Linked DNA regions of Casimicrobium huifangae. The protein of the gene in region 1 interacts with the protein of each later gene in a pairwise test. Links are inferred from orthologs where the notes say so. Each region holds a gene or a part of one and is shown on either strand. Other genes may lie near its edges.

Region 1 (10,932 bases):
AGCAAGGAAAGCGCAAGCCCGACGGCCGCAATCGGCAGCGTGGTGATGCCCTGGGCCGTCGCCCAGGTGGTCGACGTGTGCTGACGATGTGCGTTCAACCAGCGCGCGTTGTGAATTGGATACCAGGTCCACGCTGCATTGGCCACAATGGCCAGTGCCGCGCCTCCCAGATATGCGGTCAGAGCGCCTTCGGCCTGCAGGCGCGCAACCTGATCGGCATTGACACACAGAAGGCCGCCCGCGATCAGCACCAACGATGGCACCAGCCTGGCCCACGAGAAGCGATGCTCGCCGTGGCTGCCCAGATTGGAGACCACCGCAATCACCACCGGCAAGGTACCGATGATCAAGGTCGGCAACGGAGCACCGGCCAGCTGGATCGCCGCCGAGAGCGTGAGGTAATAAATGAAGTTGCCGACGATGGAGAGTTTGGTCGCCAGCCACCAGTCAGCCCGCGTTAGCTGACGCAGCGCTTTGCGCTGCCACCACGCGATCGGCAAGGTCACCAGACCAAAGGCAAAGTAGCGCCCAAACGACAGCAGCGTCGCGGGATAGTCGGGCAGCAACAGCGGCGCCACGAACACCAGTCCCCACATCAGGCCAGCGCCGAGCGCGGCGCCGATGCCGAGTGTCAGGTGCTGTGGGTGCGGGGTGGCCGCAGAAGCGGCATCAGGAGTGGCGGACGAAGAGGACATCGAGTCTATTTTGCCCGACGCTTTGGCCGGCACCGCTGTGACGCCGCTCCGTAAAATCGCCTTCAGTTCAACAGAAAAGGTCACGGAGACTCACATGACGATCAAAACAGTCGGCATCATCGGCGCTGGCACCATGGGCAACGGCATCGCGCAGGCCTGCGCCGTGGCAGGCATCGACGCGTTGATGCTCGATGTCAACCCGGTTGCGCTCGACAAGGGTGTGACCACCATCAGCGGCAGTCTCGACCGTCTGCTCAAGAAGGAAAAAATCACTGCCGAGCAAAAAGCGGCTGCGATGTCGCACGTCAAGACCACCAGCACGATGGCCGATCTTGCCAAGTGTGACTACGTGATCGAAGCCGCGACCGAGAATGAAGGCCTGAAGATCAAAATTCTCAAGGATCTCGACGCGCTGCTGCCGGCCAGCACAATCATTGCGACCAACACCTCGTCAATCTCGATTACGCAACTGGCTGCCGCAACCAAGCGCCCCGACCGTTTCATCGGCATGCACTTCTTCAACCCGGTGCCGATGATGGCGCTGGTCGAGCTGATCCGTGGCCTTGCCACCAGCGACGCGACACTTGCGACGGCGCAGGAACTGGCCAAGGCACTCGGCAAGACGCCGATCACCGTCAAAAACTCGCCCGGATTCGTGGTCAACCGCATCCTGTGCCCGATGATCAATGAGGCAATCTTCTGCCTGCAGGAAGGACTCGCCACGGCCGAAGACATCGACAACGGCATGAAGCTTGGTACCAACCAGCCGATCGGCCCCCTTGCTCTCGCCGACATGATCGGTCTCGACGTGATGATTGCCGTGATGAACGTGTTCTACGAAGGCTTCAACGACCCGAAGTACCGCCCGGCGCCGCTGCTGAAGGAGATGGTCGCGGCGGGTTATCTGGGCCGCAAGACCGGGCGCGGTTTTTACACTTACGCCTAATTCGCGCCGTTCGTGGTGATCCTTTGTCAGGCTCAAGAGTAAACGCGGCACTCACCACTCTGTCCGTTGGTGGTGCCCCTTCGACTTCGCTCAGGGGTAAACGCTGCGCTCATCACTCACTCCGTTCGTGGTGAGCTTGTCGAACCATGAACGTCACTCCCTCTGACAACCACGAGAGCCCCCATGCCCGCTGACAAAAAACTCCGCATCGGCGTCCTCGGCGCCGCCAACATCGCCCGTAACTTCACTGCGGCACTGCGCGGCTCCGACAAGGTTGACGTGTGCGCCGTTGCCAGTCGTGACGCCGCCAAAGCCGCCGCGTTCGCGGCCGAGGTGGGCATCATGCAGTCGTTCGGCAGTTATGAGGCCATGCTGGCGGACCCGTCGATCGAAGCGGTCTACAACCCGCTGCCGAACAACCTGCACGCCGAGTGGACGATCAAGGCGGCTGAAGCCGGCAAGCATGTGCTCTGCGAAAAGCCCTTCGCAGCCAACGCGGCCGAGGCGAAGGCGATGTTTGACGCGGCGAAGCGCAACAACGTGATTGTCGTCGAAGCGTATCCGTATCGCGCGCAGCCGCAGACCATCAAACTCGCGCAGTTGTTGCGTGAGGGTGCGATTGGCAAGGTGCAGTTCGTGCAAGCGTCGTTCGGCTTTCCATTGGCGATGGGTAGCAATATCCGCTGGGACCCTGCACTCGCGGGCGGCGCGCTGATGGACGCCGGCAGCTATCCGGTCAGCCTGGTGCGCATGATCGCTGACGAACGGCCGGTGCGGGCGCATGCGATGGCGCGCTTTGCCGAGGGCGCGAGCGGTGGTACCGGTGTTGATCGCACGCTGTTGGGCACGCTGGATTTTCCGGGCGGTGCGCTGGCGCAGATCGCCTGCAGCTTCGGCACCTCGCGGCACCGCACCGCGCTGATCGTCGGCGATGCCGGCACCATCGAGACCACGTTCTACAACGACACCTCGGACAAGCTGCCGCCGACGCTGGTCATCCGTCGTGGCATTGCGCTCGATGCACCGCGCGAGACGATCGTGTGTGACGCAGCCGCCGGCTTCCGCGCTCAGGGCGAGGCCTTCCACGATCTGCTGCGCCATGGCTGGTCGCAATGGCCGGGCGCCACGCCCGACGAGACGCTCGACATCATGCTGGCGATTGATGCACTGGCGGCTAGCGCGCGTAGCGGCAGCGCGGTCTCCATCGTAGCCTGACCGTTTTCCAGAGCGCCGGCTTGAGGGTGACTTTCGCCGAGAACGACGGCTTCGTCATCCAACGTCAGCGCTGCGACGACAGACATACAGCTTTTTGCTGTGTAGTCCATGGAATATGGGCTCAGCGCGCAAATCGCCGCATATTGACATTTGCCTATTTTTCGCTTTTAGCCCTTATTAAATAAGGATTTCAGCGAAAAGCTGTTACTTCAAATGAGCTGTGCATACGTCGCGTCCAGCCGTGACTTGAGGTAGTCAGCACCAGTGGTTGGCCGATATCGCGCCGGGCGTTCAGGCGTGGCGCAACTGGGCAGGCAGCTCACTACCGCATCGGGATTGGGATCCAGAAAGAACGCCACGGAAAAGCGCTCACGACCGACCGGATTGACCACACGGTGCGGCGTCGACACATAGACATCGTTAGTCCAGCGCATCAGGCAATCGCCAATGTTGCAGATCAGGGCACCGGGGATGGACGGTGGCGAAACCCACTGCCCATCCCGCGTACGCACTTCCAGCCCGCCGGCATCGTCGGTCGCCAGCAGCGTGAGATTGCCGTAGTCGGTGTGCTCGCCCGCACCCGTCTGGCCCGGTTCAAAGCGGTCGGGACGCGGCGGATAGTGCAGCAGACGCAAGGTTGCCAGCGGCTGATCAAGTTTGTCGTCGAAGAAGTTTTCGGCAGCACCAAGGTCGTATGCCAGCGCCCGATGCAGGCGCATGCCCAGACGGTGACAGGCGTCGAAGTACGCGAGCATCGTCGCCCGAAAGCCGGGCAATTGCTGCTTGCCCGGCCACACGTTGACGCCGCGAAACGGTTTGCACGCAATCACATCCGGGTGGTCCGCCGGCAAATCCCAACCGATGTTGAACGCTTCCTTCACATCGCCGGGCTTGCTCGCGTCCAGCCGCTCTTCGCCGAGCGCCACGTAGCCACGATTGTTGCCCGTACGCTTGATGGACAGTGCGGCCTTTGTGTCCGGGTCGGTCGCGAAAAACCGTTGCGCTTGCGCAAAGACGGCGTCGGTCATTGTCGGCGCGATGCCGTGTCCGGTGATGACGAAGAACCCGGTGTCACGTGCAGCTGCGCCAAGGGCACGACCGAGGCTCGCATGGTCCGCGAAACCGGCGATGTCGATCAGTGGAATCTCAGGCAATGTGCTCGCCCCGATTCACGCTTGCCGACCCCGCCTCCGCGGGAGAGAAGCCAGACAAGGAGGCAGACACATCTAGCGCACCCACTGCATCGCTTCCTGCTTCTCCATCCACTCTTCCTCCAGCGCATCGACCTTGGCCGCAAGCTCACCGCGTTCGCGTGTCTTGTCGCCGAGCGACGGAGCGTTTTCCTGCGCGTAAGCGGCTTCGCTCGCGAGCCATGCGTCTAGCGCGTCGCGCGCACCGGTAAGCTTGGCCAGCTCCTTTTCGATGGCGTCGATGCGCTTCTGGATCGGTTTGCGCAGGTTGGCGAGGCGTTGCCGCTCCTCGGCCTCGGCGCGTTTGTCGTCCTTGCGTGACGGTGCGGAATCGCCGCCCGCTGGTTTGGCGCGCTGCTCGCGCAACCAGTCGCGATAGTCGTCGAGATCGCCTTCGAACGGCGCCACCCGATGATTCGCCACCAGCCAGAGCTCGTCGCAGCAGGCACGCAGGATGTGCCGGTCATGCGCCACGACCACCAGTGCGCCCTCATAGTCCTGCAGCGCCAGCGTTAGCGCCTGCCGCATCTCGATGTCGAGGTGATTGGTCGGCTCGTCGAGCAGCAGCAGGTTCGGTCGCTCGTAGACCAGCATCGCGAGCACCAGTCGCGCCTTCTCACCGCCGGAGAACACACCCACTTTTTCGCCCACGCGATCGCCACGAAAGTCGAAGCCGCCGAGGAAGTTGCGAATGTCCTGATCGCGAGCGCGCGGGTAGCCACGCTCCTCAACAAGCTTCTTGTCGAGCTGGTCGAGATGCCAGAACGGCGTCTCATCTGTGCGCAACTGCTCCAGCTGGTGCTGCGCGAAGTACGCGATCTTGAGATGCTGGCCCTCGATGCGTTCGCCGGCGAGTGGCGCAAGCGCGCCCGCCAGCGCCTTGACCAGCGTGGACTTGCCGGCACCATTGCGGCCGAGCAAGCCGATGCGCGAGTTCGGCAATATCGAAAAGCTCACGCGGTCGAGGATGACCTTCTGCGCCTCGCCTTCGCCGTAGCCCAGTTTCATGTCGGCGAACTTGAGCAACTGGCGTGGTTCGCCCTCGGGCTTCTTGAACTCGAAGGTGAACGGTGAATCCACGTGCGCCGGCGCGATGCGTTCGAGCTTTTCAAGGGCCTTGATACGGCTCTGCGCCTGCGCCGCTTTGGTCGCTTTCGCCTTGAAGCGCGTGATGAAGGATTCGAGATGCTTGATAGTGCGCTGCTGCTTCTCGAACGCCGATTGCTGCACCGAAAGCTCGGTCGCGCGCTGTTCCTCGAACGAGGCGTAGTTGCCGGTGTAGAGCTTCAGCTTGGAGCCAGCATCGCCCGCGGAGGTGTCAAAGTAGAGAATCTGATCGGCCACACGATCAATGAAGTCGCGGTCATGGGTGATCACCAGTAGTGTGCCCGGGTAGCGAGCCAGCCAGTCCTCCAGCCACATCACGGCGTCGAGGTCCAGATGGTTGGTCGGCTCGTCGAGCAACAGCAGATCACTGCGACACATCAGCGCCTGCGCAAGGTTGAGGCGCATGCGCCAGCCGCCGGAGAATGTCGTCACTGCGCGCGACTGCATGTCGTGCTCAAAGCCGAGCCCCGCCAGCAGCTCGGCCGCACGCGCAGGCGCTGCGTAGCCGCCAATCGTCTCCATCCGCGCGTACAGGTGCGCCAGCTCCTCGCCATGCTTCGCGGCGTCCGGGTTCGGATGCTCGGTCTCGCGCGCGATGGCGATCTCCAGCTCGCGCAATTCGACGTCGCCATCAAGCGCGTATTCGAGCGCCGTGCGATCCGAGGGCGGCGTCTCCTGCGCCACATGCGCGATCACCCAACCATTGGGCATCGCGATATCACCGCGCTCGGCGTGCAACTGCCCACGTAACGCCGCGAACAAGGTGGATTTGCCAGCGCCATTGGCGCCAATGATCCCGACCTTGCGGCCGGGGTTGATGGTGATGTTGGCGCGGTCGATGAGCGGCGTACTGCCGCGGGCAAGAATCAGGTCGATAAGGCGAAGCATGGCGTAATTTTGCCGTGGCGAAGGCAATTCGCCCGGGGCTTGGCCCCGGAGCCCCGTTTCACCGTTCGTGGTGGGCGCGTCGAACCACGGGCCGTGGTGCGTAGGGCGGGCACTGCCCGCCGCAAGCTGATACCAGCCAAACTTGTTCTTCGGGGAGATGGTTGGTTTGCCGCCAGCGCGCTCGTGCCGCGCGTGGCAGTAACTTTCTTTTGCTTCGCCAAAAGAAAGTCACCAAAGAAAAGGCGACCCCAGGCGATTCGCTGTTTCCCTGCGGTGCTCGCAACGCGCGGGACCCGCACAAATCGCCCGAAAGTTGCGCTGCACGCAACCAGTGGGCTCATGGTGCGGGTCTACGACCGCGCGTTGCTCCGCTCCTCGGGGCGAATCCATGGGGACCCCTTGGAACCGATACTTACTTGATCGCTTCGCGATAGAGCACGGGAACCCGGATGCAAGCATCCGGGCTACGCCACTAAAGTGCGGTGCTATCGACGGAATATGTCAGCCTCACCTTGATTTGCAATTGGATCTCCAACGACGAGCTTCGCGCTCTCGAATTTGTAGGGAAAGAAAACCACAACGGAATAGTTGTCACGGTGATTCAGCGACACCGCGATCGCATCAGACTTGGCGCCCGTTCCCGGCAAGTTGATTCTTACGTCATACACAAGCGCTGTTGCCTTGTACGCACCCGACTTTGCGCCGGAAACGAAGACTTTTTTCAACTGCCGAATCAAGTCAGACGACGGCGGACGTTCACGCGAGTCATAACCGGACACCGCAACCGTCTTGCCGTTTTTGTCCATCGCATATCCGTACGGAAAAAATTCGCGGTGCTGTTGCAACATCTTTTCAGCAAATGGCAACGCCGCATCAAGCAAGGCCTCTGCTTCTTTCTTGGCAACACTCAAGCCTTGCGCGTCGGCGAGTAACGGCAAGACGAGAAACAACAAGGGCCATCGCCAAAAAATCTGTCTCAACATTTATTGCTGCGCACTCAGAAGCTCCATTTGGATACTCGCGTCAAGATTACCGCCCCATCGCGAAGCGATCAAGCTTCGGTTCGACAGGGGCCCCATGGATTCGCCCCGAGGAGCGGAGCAACGCGCGGTCGTAGACCCGCACCATGAGCCCACTGCGCGCAGACTTGCGCGCCCTCGGGCGATTTGTGCGGGTCCCGCGCGTTGCGAGCACCGCAGGAAACAGCGAATCGCCTGGGGTCGCCTTTCTTTGGTTACTTTCTTTGGCGAAGCAAAGAAAGTGACTGCCCTGCGGCATGAGCAGCTCGTCGCAAAGAGCAAACTTCATTTCACCGTCACCCTCTCCCTAGCCCTCTCCCCTCAAGGGCGAGGGGACAAACTGCGTTCATGGTTCGACAAGCTCACCACGAACGGACATTTGTGCTTCGCGTGGCGTACGCGCTTGATCCTCTGCGGCGCCGAGGAAGACGCCCTCGCGGGCGTCATAGCGCAAAGTCGTAATCAATAATCAACGGCGCGTGGTCGGAGAACTTCTCTTCGAGATAGATCTGCGCCTTTTTCGCAGTAGCCGCAATCCCTGGCGTGGCGATCTGATAGTCGAGCCGCCACCCCACGTTGTTGGCGTAGGCATTGCCGCGGTTGCTCCACCACGTGTATTGCTCGGCGCGCTGGTCGAGAGTGCGGAAGACATCGACGAAGCCAATTTCGTCGAACACGTGGGTCAGCCACTCGCGTTCGTGCGGCAGGAAGCCTGAGTTCTTCTTGTTGCTCTTGTAGTTCTTGAGGTCGATTTCCTTGTGCGCGATATTGAAGTCGCCGCAGATCACTACCTCCTTGCCGCGCTTGCGTAGCGCCCGCAGATGCTTCGGGAACTCCACCAGAAAGCGGTCCTTGCTGGCCTGCCGCTCAGGCCCGGCGGCGCCCGAGGGCAGGTAGAGCGAGACGACGGCAACATGGCCGAAATCGGCTTCGAGGTAGCGGCCTTCACGGTCGAACTCACCGACGCCAAATTCCTTGATGACATTCACGGGTTTCTGTTTCGACCACAGCGCGGTGCCGGCGTAGCCTTTCTTTTCGGCCGGATGGAAGTGTCCGTGGCTCTTCTTTGGTCGCAGCAACTCTTCCGGTACGTCCTCGGTGTTGGCCTTCATTTCCTGCAGGCAGAACACGTCCCAGCCACGCAGGCTGTTCATCCAGTTGGCGAGGCCCTTGTTGTTGGCGGAGCGGATGCCGTTGGCATTGAGGGTGACGATGCGCATGGATTTGCTGGCCTTGCGTCGCAGGACGCGAGAAAATACGGTGTTCCCCATTTTCCATGAACGGCGCCATTTGGGCGCGGTTCACGTCTGCCTGAAAGGAAAGCATTTGCCCATGACCGCAACCACGCCCGACTCCCGCTCGCCCGACGCCTTCCGCCAAGACTTCCTCCGCTTCGCACTTGCCTGCGACGTGCTCCGCTTTGGTGAATTCAAGACCAAATCCGGCCGCCTGTCGCCGTACTTTTTCAACAGCGGTTTGTTCAATACCGGCGAGTCATTGCACCGGCTTGGCCGCTACTACGCCGATGCCGCGCTGGCGTCGGGCGTGGCCTTCGACATGACCTTCGGCCCGGCGTACAAGGGGATTCCGCTGGTATCGGCACTGGCCATCGGACTTGCCGAAAAAGGTCACAATTTGCCGTATTCGTTCAACCGCAAAGAGGCCAAGGACCACGGCGAAGGCGGCTTGATCGTCGGCGCGCCGCTCAAGGGGCGGGTGCTGATTGTGGACGACGTAATCACCGCCGGCACCAGCGTGCGCGAGTCAGTCGCCATCATTCGCGCGGCGGGCGCCGAACCGGCGGGCGTGCTGATCATGCTCGACCGCATGGAGCGTGGCACTGGCACACTCTCTGCAGTACAGGAGGTTGAAACAACAGTCGGCATCCCCGTGATCGCCATCGCTGCCTTGCCAGATGTGCTGCAGCTGGTGGGCAGCGACGCCGGCCTCAGCCAGTTCAAGGACAAGATTGAAGCCTATCGTGCTCAGTATGGAGTGCTCGCCTAGCTCGCCGCTTCAGGCGCTGGTTACGCGTTGGTGGCCGCTCGCTGCGGCCTGCGCATTGCTGGCGGCGGGAACGTGCGAGGCCCAGCTCTACAAGTGGGTCGATGAAAACGGCAAGGTGCAATACAGCGACACCATCCCGCCGGCAGCAAACGACCGCGCCCGCAAGGAGCTGCGCGCCGACGGCACGCTCAAGCGCGAGACCGAGCGCGCCGCGACGATCGAGGAAAAGCGGCTCGCTGCGCAGCGCGTTGCCGACGAGGCCAAGGCCCGCGAGGCCCGCCTGGAGCAGGAGCGCAAGGACAAAGCGCTGCTGACCACCTACGCCGACCTGAAAGATTTTGATCGCGTTCGCGACCGGGCGCTGGGCAATCTGGAAACCGAGATCCGCAACCTGACCGAACGCGAAGCGATCCTCGCCAAAATCGTCGCCGGCCAGCAAGCCACGCCGCAAGAGATCGCCAAATTGGCTTCGCCTGCCAGTGCACCGGCGACCCCAATCGCAGCACCCGCGGCAGCGCCGGGCACGCCGCCGGCTCCCGGCGCGGCCAAAGCGCCGCCCCCGGCCCCGGCGAAGCCCGCTGCCCCCAAGTCAGCCAACGCGTTGCTGCTGGAGGCGAAGTCCGAGCTGCCGCGCGTCACCGAACTGCTCACCCGCAAGCGCCGCGACCGTGCCGATCTGGCAACGCTCTACGCCGCCGAACGCATCCGGCTGGCCAATCTGATCGATGCCGAGAACGCCAAGCTGGCGGCGGCAACGGCAGCCTCGGCGGCAGCCAGCAAGTCAGCCGCCGCAACCAGCCCAGCGCCGGTCAGGAAGTAGCGGCTTTTCGCGGGATCCCTTATTCAACGCGGGCTAACCGCCTTTTCTGGCGGAAGTCGAGTTTTTCCATTTTTGGACCCTGAGCCCTTATTCGGCGGTTGTTTCACACAAAAGCCGTACGCCTGACTTCGACGCGGCTATCCTCCTCGTCCATGAAGATTGCATTCCACGTTGACCCCATCGCCAAGCTGAAGGCGTACAAGGATTCCTCCGTCGCCATGATGCGCGCTGCCCAGGCGCGTGGCCACCAGATCTTCGCCATCGAGCCGGGCGGTGTTTTTTCCAGCCGTGGCGTGGTGCAGGCCTTCGCCCAGCCGATCGCGGTAAGCGATGACGACCACGACTGGTACGAGCTGTACGAAAAGGCCACTATTCCGCTCAACGAATTTGACGCTGTGATCGAACGCAAGGACCCGCCGTTCGACATGGAATACATCTATCACACCTATCTTTTCGAGCGTGCCGCCGATCAGGGTGCGCGGGTGTTCAACCGCCCTGGCGCCATTCGCGACAACAACGAAAAGATGGCGATCCTCAAGCACCCGGACATGATCGCGGCGACCACCGTGACGCGCTCAACGCAGGTGCTGCGCGACTTTGTGCACGAGTACGGCGACGCCATCTTCAAGCCGCTCGACGGCATGGGCGGCAGTGGCATTTTTCATGTCCGCGACGGCGACAAGAACCTGTCGGTGATCATCGAAACCCTGACCCGCCATGGCACGCAAACGATCATGGCGCAACGGTTTCTGCCCGAGATCGTCGATGGCGACAAGCGCATCCTGCTGATTGGCGGCGAGGTGGTGCCGTTCGCGCTGGCCCGCATCCCGATGATCGGCGAGACGCGCGGCAACATGGCGGCGGGCGGCCGCCCCGAGGCGCGCCCGCTGACCGACAGCGATCGCCACATCGCCGAGACGATGGCCAAACGGCTGTGGGCAGAAGGCCTGTTTCTGGTTGGCCTCGACGTGATCGGCAGCAAGGTCACCGAGATCAACGTCACCAGCCCCACCGGCTTCGTCGAAATCAAGGCGCAGACCGGTTT
Region 2 (11,339 bases), 720 kb from region 1 along the record:
TGCTGCAGCGGACGTACTGGTTGTAAATCGCGGGCAGTTCGCGCCGATGCTCACTGGCATCGAGAAAGCCACCCGGACCGACGCGCGCCGGCTTCACCAGCAGATGGCTGGACATCGGGTAGTAGCCATAAAAACGTTCGCCAACCGCAACGCCGTCGGCCGCCGATGCGACCACGTCTGCGAATCCCCACACTGGAATGCTGCCGCTCGCAGCATCGTTGGTCGGGAAAAACGCCCAATACTTCATCCGCTCACCAAACATCGCATAGGTGACGTTGTTGGCAGTGAAGGACACCAGATCCACATGAAGCAGGACCTCGCCAGCACCGACAGCCGGCAAGGGGGCCCGATGCCAGCGTCCCTGCGCTGGATTGTTGCGTTGAACGGTGAAGTGCTGCACCGATGCATTCATGGGTCGGCCTCGATCAGGGTTGCTGGAAACAGGTGATGGCGGACACCGCCGCGGTCATTAACCTCGTCCAGCATAGCGCAGCAAGCGCCATGAAAGCCGGCCGTCAGAGTTTCTCGCCAACTCGGGTCAACAGGCGATCCGCCCAAAGCGCAAGGCTTACCAGCGCGATGCTGTCGTGCGCAGTCGTCAGACTCAGGGCGTAGTCAACCGCGACCGGGTCCTCCAGCAACGCGTGAGCAGTGAACGGATGATTCAGCGGCACGCGGTCAACATACATGCGCAGGGCATGCTCGCGCAGGTCCGCAGGCGTCAGCGACGGATCGGTCAGCAAGCGGGCGAACAGCTCGCGCCAATGCCAGAACATCGCCGTCATCTGCTGGCCTGACTCGGCCGCCACCATCTCGGTCGGGTTTTGCAAACGCGTCGATAGCCAACCCAGCAGGATTTTCTGCTGATACTGCTGCTGAGAACGCAACGGAAAATGCGCCAGCCGCACTCCCTCAACGAACACCATATCCGCTGCCTGTGTAGCGCCGTCGGCCATCTCGCGAAGCAGCATGTGACTTCCCGGCACCAGTTGCCAGCGCGCATCAGACAGCAGTAGCCGGGTAAGCACCACCTTGACGTCGGCTTTCGGCTCCTCGGCCACCCGATGACGCATGCGGCGCACCGGATTGGCTTCAGTCGCGTCGTCCACATCGCTCGCAACATAGGTTTGCCAAGGCACCTTGCCGCAGGCGCCAGCCGGCACCCTTAGCAACGCCTGCTCTAGCGCAGCGCGCGACTCGACGCGCAGGAATTCATCACCGTCGAGCGGAAACACGAAATCGGCACCAACCTGGGCAAAGCAGCGTCGCGCGAGGTCGGTCAGTCGCGGCCCTTGCTGGAACGACAGCGACTCGTCATGCAACACCGTGAGCGGCAGGCCCTCCGCCTGCAGGGCTTTGAGAACGTCAGGCGTGTTGTCGGACGAATTGTGGTCAAGCACCACCAGGTGGTCGAGCAGACCGGCATGATGGCGCACGAAGGCTTCGATGATGTCGCCCTCGTTCCGGACCATCGAGACCGCGACCAATCTCAAAGCAGCTGCTCCTGCCCAATCCGCGTAGCAAAGGCCGAAGGCAACATGCCGTTACCTGATCAGCGACGGCAAATGCGGCTCGCTCATGTACTCCGCACTCTGCATCTCGGTCAGGCGCGACGCAGTGCGCGAGAACTCACTGAGCACGCGGCGGGTATCGCTGTCTTTCACGTCGTCATCAACGGCGGCGATCTCGACCAGCGACGCCGCCGCGCTGATGATGAGCTTCACCCGATGGTCGTAGAGAACGTCCACCAGCAACGTCAGGCGGCGGATCACGTTGCTGTCCTTCGTTGCCAGCAGCGGTACGTTGGACAGGATCAGCGTGTGATACGACTGCGCCAGTTCGAGATAGTCGTTTTGCGACCGTGGTGTCTCGCACAGCGCCGCGAAATCAAACCAGATCACGCCATCGGCCTGCCGCCGCACCGCAACATCGCGGCCGAGAATGGTGATGTGCTTCTCGGCGGAGGGCTTCGAGGTCGCCAGCCGCGCAAATGTCGCTGCGAGCTTGTCGTCGGTCGCGGCGCCGAGCGGGCTGTGATACACGTGATCCTGCTCCAGCGTGCGGCGGCGGTAGTCAACGCCGCTGTCCACCTCGATCACGTCCATCCGGTCCTTGATCAGCGCAATGGTCGGCAGGAAATTTTGCCGCTGCAATCCATCGGGATACAGGCGGTCGGGCGTGTAGTTGGACGTCATCACGAACACAATGCCGTTGTCCAGGCAGTTCGACAGCAGACGCCCGAGGATCATCGCGTCGGCGATGTCGCTGACGTGAAATTCGTCGAAGCAGATCAGCCGGTAGCGCTCGGCCAGATGCTCGGCCACCACCACCAGCGGATCGGCCTCATGCTTCAATCCACGCAGCTCGGCATGCACGCTGCGCATGAAGGCGTGGAAGTGCACGCGCACCTTGCGACGAACGCGCGTGCTGGCGTAGAAGGCATCCATCAGGAAGCTCTTGCCGCGACCGACGCCGCCGAAAAAATAGACACCGCGCGGCAGCTGTGGTCGCGTGAACATTCGCCCCAAGCCCATCAGCGATGCGCGTTTGTCCTTGAACGCGTGCAGCTCGTCGTTCAACTGCGCGAGGCGTTGCGCGGCGCGCTGTTGCGCAGGATCCAGTGTGATCCCGCGTTCCTGACAGATTTTTTCCAGGTTTTGCAGCAAACAACTACCCGCGCGCCCTGAGCCCTTCGAAGGGCTCAGTTGATCTGCGTTCGTGATTCGACAAGCTCACTACGAACGGAAGTAAACGCAACGCTAGAAATTCAGCGTCCGCTTGTCCACCGCCAGTGCGGCTTCCTTGGTCGCTTCCGACAGCGTCGGGTGGGCGTGGCAGATGCGGGCGATGTCTTCGCTGGACGCACCAAACTCCATCGCCATCACGCCTTCGGCGATCAGCTCCGAGGCGACCGGGCCGATCACGTGCATGCCGAGCACTTTGTCGGTTTTCGCGTCGGCCAGAATCTTGACCAGCCCGTCGGTGCTGCCGAGCGCCCGTGCCCGACCATTGGCGAGGAAGGGGAAGCTGCCAGCCTTGTAGGCGACGCCCGCTGCCTTCAATTGCTGCTCGGTCTGGCCGACCCAGGCGATCTCCGGCGAGGTGTAAATCACCCACGGGATGCAGTTGAAATCGATGTGCGGATGCTGGCCTGCCATACGCTCGGCGACCGCGACGCCCTCTTCCTCGGCCTTGTGCGCGAGCATCGGGCCACGCACCACGTCGCCCACCGCCCACACATTCGGCGCGCTGGTCTTGCAGTCGCCGTCAACAACGATGAAGCCGCGCTCGTCGAGCTTCACGCCCGCCGCATCAGCATTGAGGCCTGTCGTGTTCGGCACGCGGCCGATCGACACGATCAGCTTGTCGAAGGTCGCCGTTTCCGCCTTGCCGTCCGCCGTGGTGTACTCGACGGTGACATCGTTCTTGCCCGTCTTGACCGCACCGACCTTGACGCCGAGGTGAATCGCGAAGCCCTGCTTCTTGAACAGTTTGGCCGCTTCTTTTGCGATCTGTTCGTCCACCGCACCGAGGAAGTTTGGCAAGCCTTCGAGCACCGTCACTTCCGCGCCAAGGCGACGCCAGACCGAGCCCATCTCCAGGCCAATCACGCCGGCACCAATCACACCAAGCTTCTTCGGCGCTTCGCCGATGGAGAGCGCGCCGTCATTCGACAGCACCAGCTTCTCGTCAAACGCCACACCCGGCAGCGCGCGGGCATTGGAGCCGGTGGCGATGATCACCTGCTTCGCGGCGATCGAGGTGCTGGAAGGATCGCTGACATCGATCTGATAGACGCCATCCTTCGCCGCACCGGCAAACGCACCGCGACCGTGGAAGAAGGTCACCTTGTTCTTTTTGAACAGGTAGAGGATACCGTCGTTGTTCTGCTTCACCACGGCGTCCTTGCGGGCCACCATCTTCGCCACGTCCATCGACGCACCCTTGATGGTGATGCCGTGATCGCCGAAGTGATGCAGCGCATGTTCGTAGTGCTCGGAGGACTGCAACAGCGCCTTCGACGGGATGCAGCCCACATTGGTGCAGGTGCCGCCCGGCGCCGGGCCGCCCTTGGCGTTCTTCCACTCGTCGATGCAGGCGGTCTTGAAGCCGAGTTGTGCAGCGCGAATCGCCGCCACATAGCCACCGGGGCCGCCACCAATCACCACTACGTCAAATTGATCCATTGTGTTTTCCTTCACCAACGCTCACACGCGTGAACGCGATCATTCCATCGTCCGCCTGCGTCCAGGCACTTGTCGATCTCAAGCTGCACCCAACCGAAGTAGATAAGGCAGCCGATGGCTAATGCAGCCAGTGCAATTGCGAGGGTGATGAGTCGCGTCTTGACTTGCATGCAAACAAGTCAGCAGCGCACCACCACCTGCGTGACGAGCATTACAAATCCAGCAGCAACCGCGCCGGATCCTCCAGCGCCTCTTTCATCGCGACCAGCGACAGCACTGCTTCGCGGCCGTCGATGATGCGGTGGTCGTAGCTCATCGCGAGGTAATTCATCGGGCGGATGACGATCTGGCCGTTTTCAACGACGGCGCGATCCTTGGTCGCATGCACGCCGAGGATGGCGCTTTGCGGCGGATTGATGATCGGCGTTGACAGCATCGATCCAAACGTGCCCCCGTTGGAGATGGTGAAGGTGCCGCCGGTCAGCTCTTCGATGCCGAGCTTGCCTTCTCCCGCGCGCTTGCCGAAGTCAGCGATCTGCTTCTCGATGTCGGCGATGCTCATTTGATCCACATCGCGCAGGATCGGCACCACCAGGCCGCGTGGCGAACCCACCGCGATGCCGATGTCGTAGTAGCCGTGGTAGACGATGTCGTTGCCATCGACCGACGCGTTGACCACCGGGTATTTCTTCAGCGCGTGCACGGCGGCCTTGACGAAGAAGCTCATGAAGCCGAGCTTGACGCCGTGCACTTTCTCGAACTTGTCCTTGTAAACATTGCGCAGGTCGATCACCGGCTTCATGTTGACCTCGTTGAACGTGGTCAGGATGGCAGCAGTGGATTGCGATTGCACAAGGCGCTCGGCCACGCGTGCGCGCAGACGGGTCATCGCCACGCGCTGCTCGGGGCGATTGCCGAGCGGCACGTTGACCGGCGGGGCCGACACGGGCGCGGCCTTGGGCGCGGGGGCTGCCGCAGGCGCTGACTTGGCTTCCACTGCAGCAATCACGTCACCCTTGGTGATGCGATCACCGCGGCCCGTACCCTGCACGCTGGCGGCATCGATACCGGCATCGGCCATCATCTTTTTCGCCGCGGGCAGTGCACCGGGCGCTGCCGGAGCAGTCGCCGCAGCAGCCGGGGCGGCGACCGCAGGCGCCGCAGCAGCAGTGGCACTGGTCGCCGACGGGGCGGCTCCGGCCTTGGCTTCGGTGTCAATCACGCCGAGGACGACGCCGGAGGTCACAGTAGCGCCCGCCGCAATCTTGATCTCAACCAGCACGCCGTCGCCCTGCGCCGGGGTTTCGAGCACCACTTTGTCGGTTTCGATGTCGCACAGATTCTGGTCGCGCTTGACGGCGTCGCCTGCCTTCACATGCCACGCTGCAAGGGTTCCTTCGGGTGTGCCTTCGGCGAGTTGCGGCACTTTTACTTCGATCAACATAGTCTCTTCCAGGTTCTTCTCGTAGGGTGGGCAGTCGCTGCCCACGCGGTTACTTTGTGGTGGTGGGCAAAGGTGCCCACCCTACGGATCATTTCTTTGGATTTCGTCTAACGCAAAGCGCGTTTGTCCTTCGTCATTCGTCCTGACAAATCAAAGATTCGTCAACATCTGCCCCGTGCCAAGCTTGGAGCTGAAGGCACTCTCGACGAGCTCCTTCTGCTGCGCGTTGTGCTTCGACAGGTAGCCCACTGCGGGGGAGGCGCTGACCGCACGGCCGGCATAGAGCAGCACTTGCTCGGGCTTGATGTCCGCGCGGAAGTAGGCCATCAGGCGATACCACGCGCCCTGATTCTGCGGCTCTTCTTGGCACCAGACGATTTCGTGTGCGTTCGGGAACTTCTTGAGCTGCGCCTTGAAGTCGTCGTGCGGGAACGGGTACTGCTGTTCGAGACGGATGATCGCGACATCCTTGATGTCCTGTTCGCGGCGGTGCGCGAGCAGTTCGTAGTAGACCTTGCCGGAGCAGACCACCACGCGCTTGACGTTCTTGGCGACGATCTTGTCGGTCTCGCCAATGACCGTCTGGAAGCTGCCTTCGGCCAGCTCTTCCAGCGTGCTGACGGCTTCCTTGTGGCGCAGCAGCGACTTCGGCGTCATCACGATCAGCGGGCGACGCCAGTCGCGATGCATCTGTCGGCGCAGCATGTGATAGCACTGCGCAGGTGTTGACGGCACGACAACCTGCATGTTGTGCTCGGCGCACAGTTGCAGGAAGCGCTCCGGACGCGCCGACGAGTGCTCAGGGCCCTGGCCTTCGTAGCCATGCGGCAGCAGCAGCGTCAGGCCGCAGACGCGGCCCCACTTCACTTCACCGGAGCTGATGAACTGGTCGATCACAACCTGCGCGCCATTGGCGAAATCGCCAAACTGCGCTTCCCAGATCACGAGCTGGTTTGGCTCCGACGTCGAGTAGCCATACTCGAAGCCGAGCACGGCCTCTTCCGACAGGATCGAATCAATGACGGTGAATTCGCCCTGCTTCGGATTGACATGCTGCAGCGGGATGTAGCTGCCGCTGTCCCACTTTTCACGGTTCTGGTCGTGGAACACGGCGTGACGATGCGAAAACGTGCCGCGGCCACAGTCCTCGCCAGAGAGGCGTACGCCCGTACCTTCGTTCACCAGCGTCGCGTAGGCGAGGTTTTCGGCCATGCCCCAATCGAGCGGCTGCTTGCCTTCGCCCATTGCCTTGCGGTCGCCGATCATCTTTTCCACCCGCGGATGCAGCGTGAAGCCGTCCGGCATCGTGGTGAGTTTCTTGGCGAGGTCCTTGAGCGTCTTCAGCGGAACGGTCGTATCCGCAGTGTCAGTCCAGACGCGACCGACGAACTTAGCCCAGTCCTGCTGATACGGCGCAACATAGTTGGCCAGAATGGTCTTGTTGGTGTGCGTACCCTTGTCCATCGCATCGCGGAACGCGGTGACGTACTGATCGCCTTCACCTGCCTTGATCACGCCTTCGGCTTCAAGCTTGTCGGCGTAAAGTTTGCGAGTGCCCGGATGCTGATGAATTTTTTTGTACATCAGCGGCTGCGTCACCATCGGTTCGTCCTGCTCGTTGTGGCCGAGACGACGGAAGCAGACGAGGTCGATGAATACATCCTTGTGGAAGATGGTGCGGTAGTCCATCGCGATCTCCGTGACCAGCAGGCAGGCTTCCGGATCGTCGGCGTTGACGTGGAAGATCGGCACTTCGGCCATCTTCGCAATGTCAGTGCAGTAAAGGGTCGAACGGTAGTCGCGCGGGTCGCTGGTGGTGAAACCGATCTGGTTATTGATCACCAGATGCATGGTGCCGCCGGTGCCATAGTGACGGGTCTGCGACAGCGCCAGCGTCTCCTGTACCACACCCTGACCGGCCACGGCTGCGTCGCCATGCAACAGGATGCCGAGCACTTCGCGGCCATTCTTGTCGCCACGACGATTCTGGCGGGCGCGCACCGATCCGGTCACCACCGGGTTCACGATCTCAAGGTGTGATGGATTGAACGCCAGCGTGATGTGCATCGGGCCGCCCGGCGTCGTGATATCGCTCGAGAAACCCTTGTGATACTTGACGTCGCCAGCGGACAGCGTGGTGTCGTACTTGCCTTCGAATTCGGCGAACAGGTCTTTCGGCAGCTTGCCGAAGGTGTTGACAAGAACGCCGAGACGACCGCGGTGCGCCATGCCGATCACCGTCTCCTGCACACCCGCCGCACCGGCGTGCTGCAGCATGTGATCGAGCACCGGAATGATGGTGTCGCCACCCTCACCGGAGAAGCGCTTCTGCCCCATGTACTTGGTGTGCAGATAGCGCTCAAGGCCTTCGGCCGCCGTCAGGCGCTCGAGGATGTGCCGCTTCTGCTCGGCACTGTAGTTCGGCTTCAGACAGGTCGATTCGATGCGGCTGCGCAGCCACTCGCGCTCGTCCTCATTGGCCATGTACATGTACTCAACGGCGACCGAGCGGCAGTACGTTGCCTTGAGGGTAGCGATGATGTCCTTGAGCTTGGCGCGGCTTTGGCCGTTCACCGGCAGCAGGCCAGTGGAGAACTCAGTCTCCAGGTCGCTGTCGGCGAGGCCATAGTGCTTGTGGTCAAGCTCCTTGATGAACGGGACTTCCTGGCGCTTGAGCGGATCGATGTCGGCAATACGGCCACCGACAAAGCGATAGGCGTGGATCAGCTTCATCACGCCGAGCTGCTTGTCCATCAGCGTAGCGTCGATGCTCGCCGTCGCCGCCTTGCGCGACTTGGCCATCGCGGCGAAGGCGTCAATCACCGGCTGGTGGGCAACATCCTGTGCACCGGCGCGCATGGCGTCAAAGTACGCTCGCCACTTCGGCTCGACCGATGCCGGATCGGCCAGATAGTTTTCGTACTGCTCCTCGATGTACGGCATGTTGCCGCCGAAAATAGTGGAAGTCTGCTGGAGTTCGTTCATCATTTCCGCTTCTCCTTTGGAGAAGCGAGGACGAGAAGACGACGCTTCGCTAGGACGTCGGCGCTGGCGCGCCTAGGACGCAAGGAGGTGTCAACGTGTTTCCGTCACTCGCTGGTTGCTTTGCTGTTTACTGTCGTTTGAAGTTTGATGCCAACGATGCCTTGCGTCCTAGGTGCGCCCAGTGGCGCACCGTCGTCCTAGCGCAGCGTCGTCCTCTCGTCCTGCGCGCGCAGCGCGCAAGCGCTACCGCTGATGCAACGGCATCACGTCGCGAGCCGTAGCGCCGGTGAAGAGCTGGCGTGGGCGGCCGATCTTCTGATCGGGATCGGCCAGCATTTCGTTCAGTTGCGCGATCCAGCCGACGGTGCGGGCCAGCGCGAAAATTGCCGTGAACAGTGAAGTCGGGATACCCAAGGCACGTTGCACGATGCCGGAATAGAAGTCGACGTTCGGATAGAGCTTGCGGGAGACGAAGTATTCGTCCGACAGCGCGATCTTCTCCAGCTCCATCGCGAGCTTGAACAGCGGGTCGTTCTGCAGACCGAGTTCGCCGAGCACCTCATAACAGGTCTCGCGCATCAGTTTGGCGCGCGGGTCGTAGTTTTTGTAGACACGATGGCCGAAGCCCATCAGACGCACGTTGGAGTTCTTGTCCTTCACTGCGGTGATGAACTCGCCGATCTTCTCGACGCCGCCATTCTTCTGGATGTCGAGCAGCATGGAGAGGGCCGCCTCGTTCGCGCCACCATGCGCCGGGCCCCACAGACAGGCAACGCCAGCAGCGATCGCCGCGTACGGGTTGGTGCCTGACGATCCACAAAGGCGAACCGTCGAGGTCGATGCGTTCTGTTCGTGATCTGCATGCAGGATGAAGATGCGGTCGAGCGCGCGCACCAGCACGTCGTTGACCTGATATTCCTCGCATGGCGTGGCAAACATCATGCGCATGAAGTTCGCGGTGTACGACAGATCGTTCTTCGGGTAGATCATCGGCTGGCCGGCCGAATACTTGTACGCCATCGACACCAGGGTCGGCATCTTGGCGATCAGGCGGATCGCAGCAATGTGGCGATGCTCGGCGTTATTGATGTCGAGCGTGTCGTGGTAGAAGGCCGACAGCGCGCCGACCATGCCGGTCAGGATAGCCATCGGGTGCGCGTCACGGCGGAAACCACGCAGGAAGAACTGCATCTGCTCGTGCACCATGGTGTGGTGCGACACGTTGCTGACGAAGGCGTCCTTTTGCGCAGCGTTGGGCATTTCGCCGTTCAGCAGCAGGTAGCAGGTTTCGAGGTAGTCGCAATTGGTTGCGATCTGCTCGATCGGGTAGCCGCGATACAGGAGCTCGCCCTTGTCGCCATCGATGTAGGTAATCGCTGAGCGACAGGCCGCAGTCGACATGAAACCCGGGTCGTAGGTGAACTTGCCGGTCTTGCCGTAAAGCGTCTTGATGTCAACGACATCAGGGCCCACGGTGCCCTTGAGCACCGGAAATTCAATGCTGGGCGAGCCGTCGCTGAACGACAGGGTGGCGGTCGAGGAGGCGGTCATTGCAAGCTCCGTTATTGTGTTGAAAGTGTTGGGTATGGATGAAAGCGAAAGCGGTACGGACGAAAAATACGGCTAATGATTGACGCGTGTCTGACGCAGCGTTTCGACCATGCCGTTGCAGCCCGCAGGAAAGTCGTCGGAGCGTCCGGCGATGATCTCCCACAAGTCGTTGTCGTCGAGCGAAATCAATGCCAGCAGTTGCTCATGCTCGTCCGGGGCGAAGTTCGCGCCCCGGCGATCGAGCAGACGGGTCAGGATGATGTCGTTCTCAAGAAAGCCGCGCCGGCAGCGCCAGCGCAGTTTTGAGAGTTCGAGATCGGTGAGCATGATCGCCGGCGATGATGACTGGATCAGGCAGCGCGCTTGACCAGCATGTCCTTGATCTTGCCGATGGCCTTGGTCGGGTTGAGCCCCTTCGGACAGACATCGACGCAGTTCATGATGGTGTGGCAGCGGAACAGGCGGTACGGGTCTTCGAGGTTGTCGAGACGCTCCTCACGCACCTGATCGCGCGTGTCGGCGATGAAGCGGTAGGCGGCGAGCAATCCGGCCGGACCAACGAACTTGTCGGGGTTCCACCAGAAACTCGGACAACTTGTCGAGCAGCAGGCGCACAGGATGCACTCGTAGAGGCCGTTCAGCTCTTCGCGGTCTTCCTGTGACTGCAGGCGTTCCTTCTCGGGCGCCACCGTGTCATTGACGATGTAGGGCTTGATCGAGTGGTACTGCTTGAAGAACTGGCTCATGTCGACGATCAGGTCGCGCACGACCGGCAGACCCGGCAGCGGGCGCAGCGTGATCTTTTGCGGCAGCGTCTGCATGTTGGTCAGGCAGGCCAGGCCGTTCTTGCCGTTGATGTTCATCGCATCCGACCCGCAGACACCTTCGCGGCATGAACGGCGGTAGCTGATGGAGTCATCCACCTTCTTCAGCTTCATCAGCGCATCAAGCAGCATGCGCTCAGTGCCTTCGAGCTCTATCTCGAAAGTCTGCATGTAGGGCTTCGCGTCCTTGTCAGGATCGTAGCGATAGATTTCGAATGTGCGTTTGTCAGCCATGATCGGGTCCAGCGTTATCCTGAGTTAGAACGTGCGCTTCGCAAGCGGAATGGTGTCGACGGTCAGCGGTTTGGTCTGCACCGGCTTGTAGTCGAGGCGGTTGCCCTCGCTGTA

Evidence for each region.
Region 2: the proteins of FKL89_RS03830 (region 1) and FKL89_RS07240 interact in binary tests that used the Escherichia coli proteins (3 or more experiments, as listed by UniProt). The link is inferred for Casimicrobium huifangae from one-to-one orthologs.

The regions. Positions count from the first base shown.
Region 1 is NZ_CP041352.1:845,013-855,944, reverse strand. Bases 3,563-6,503 are described here. They hold FKL89_RS03830 (ATP-binding cassette domain-containing protein), read right to left. Parts: upstream 6,042-6,503; coding sequence 4,083-6,041; downstream 3,563-4,082. Other genes in these bases: FKL89_RS03835 (isopenicillin N synthase family dioxygenase), read right to left, coding at 3,563-4,010. Also shown: FKL89_RS03850 (DMT family transporter), read right to left, coding at 1-695; FKL89_RS03845 (3-hydroxybutyryl-CoA dehydrogenase), read left to right, coding at 790-1,641; FKL89_RS03840 (Gfo/Idh/MocA family protein), read left to right, coding at 1,825-2,856; more of FKL89_RS03835, read right to left, coding at 3,066-3,562; FKL89_RS03825 (hypothetical protein), read right to left, coding at 6,527-6,994; FKL89_RS03820 (exodeoxyribonuclease III), read right to left, coding at 7,504-8,280; pyrE (orotate phosphoribosyltransferase), read left to right, coding at 8,393-9,067; FKL89_RS03810 (DUF4124 domain-containing protein), read left to right, coding at 9,051-9,887; gshB (glutathione synthase), read left to right, coding at 10,040-10,932. UniProt on the Escherichia coli protein: Genetic data indicate it may be involved in ribosome assembly or function.
Region 2 is NZ_CP041352.1:1,565,660-1,576,998, reverse strand. Bases 5,582-8,929 are described here. They hold FKL89_RS07240 (2-oxoglutarate dehydrogenase E1 component), read right to left. Parts: upstream 8,620-8,929; coding sequence 5,782-8,619; downstream 5,582-5,781. Other genes in these bases: gltA (citrate synthase), read right to left, coding at 8,860-8,929; odhB (2-oxoglutarate dehydrogenase complex dihydrolipoyllysine-residue succinyltransferase), read right to left, coding at 5,582-5,631. In the rest of the region: FKL89_RS07265 (DUF2855 family protein), read right to left, coding at 1-412; FKL89_RS07260 (glycosyltransferase family 2 protein), read right to left, coding at 516-1,493; cell division protein ZapE, read right to left, coding at 1,545-2,666; lpdA (dihydrolipoyl dehydrogenase), read right to left, coding at 2,760-4,187; more of odhB, read right to left, coding at 4,399-5,581; more of gltA, read right to left, coding at 8,930-10,167; FKL89_RS07230 (FAD assembly factor SdhE), read right to left, coding at 10,240-10,494; FKL89_RS07225 (succinate dehydrogenase iron-sulfur subunit), read right to left, coding at 10,518-11,225; sdhA (succinate dehydrogenase flavoprotein subunit), read right to left, coding at 11,250-11,339. UniProt on the Escherichia coli protein: E1 component of the 2-oxoglutarate dehydrogenase (OGDH) complex which catalyzes the decarboxylation of 2-oxoglutarate, the first step in the conversion of 2-oxoglutarate to succinyl-CoA and CO(2).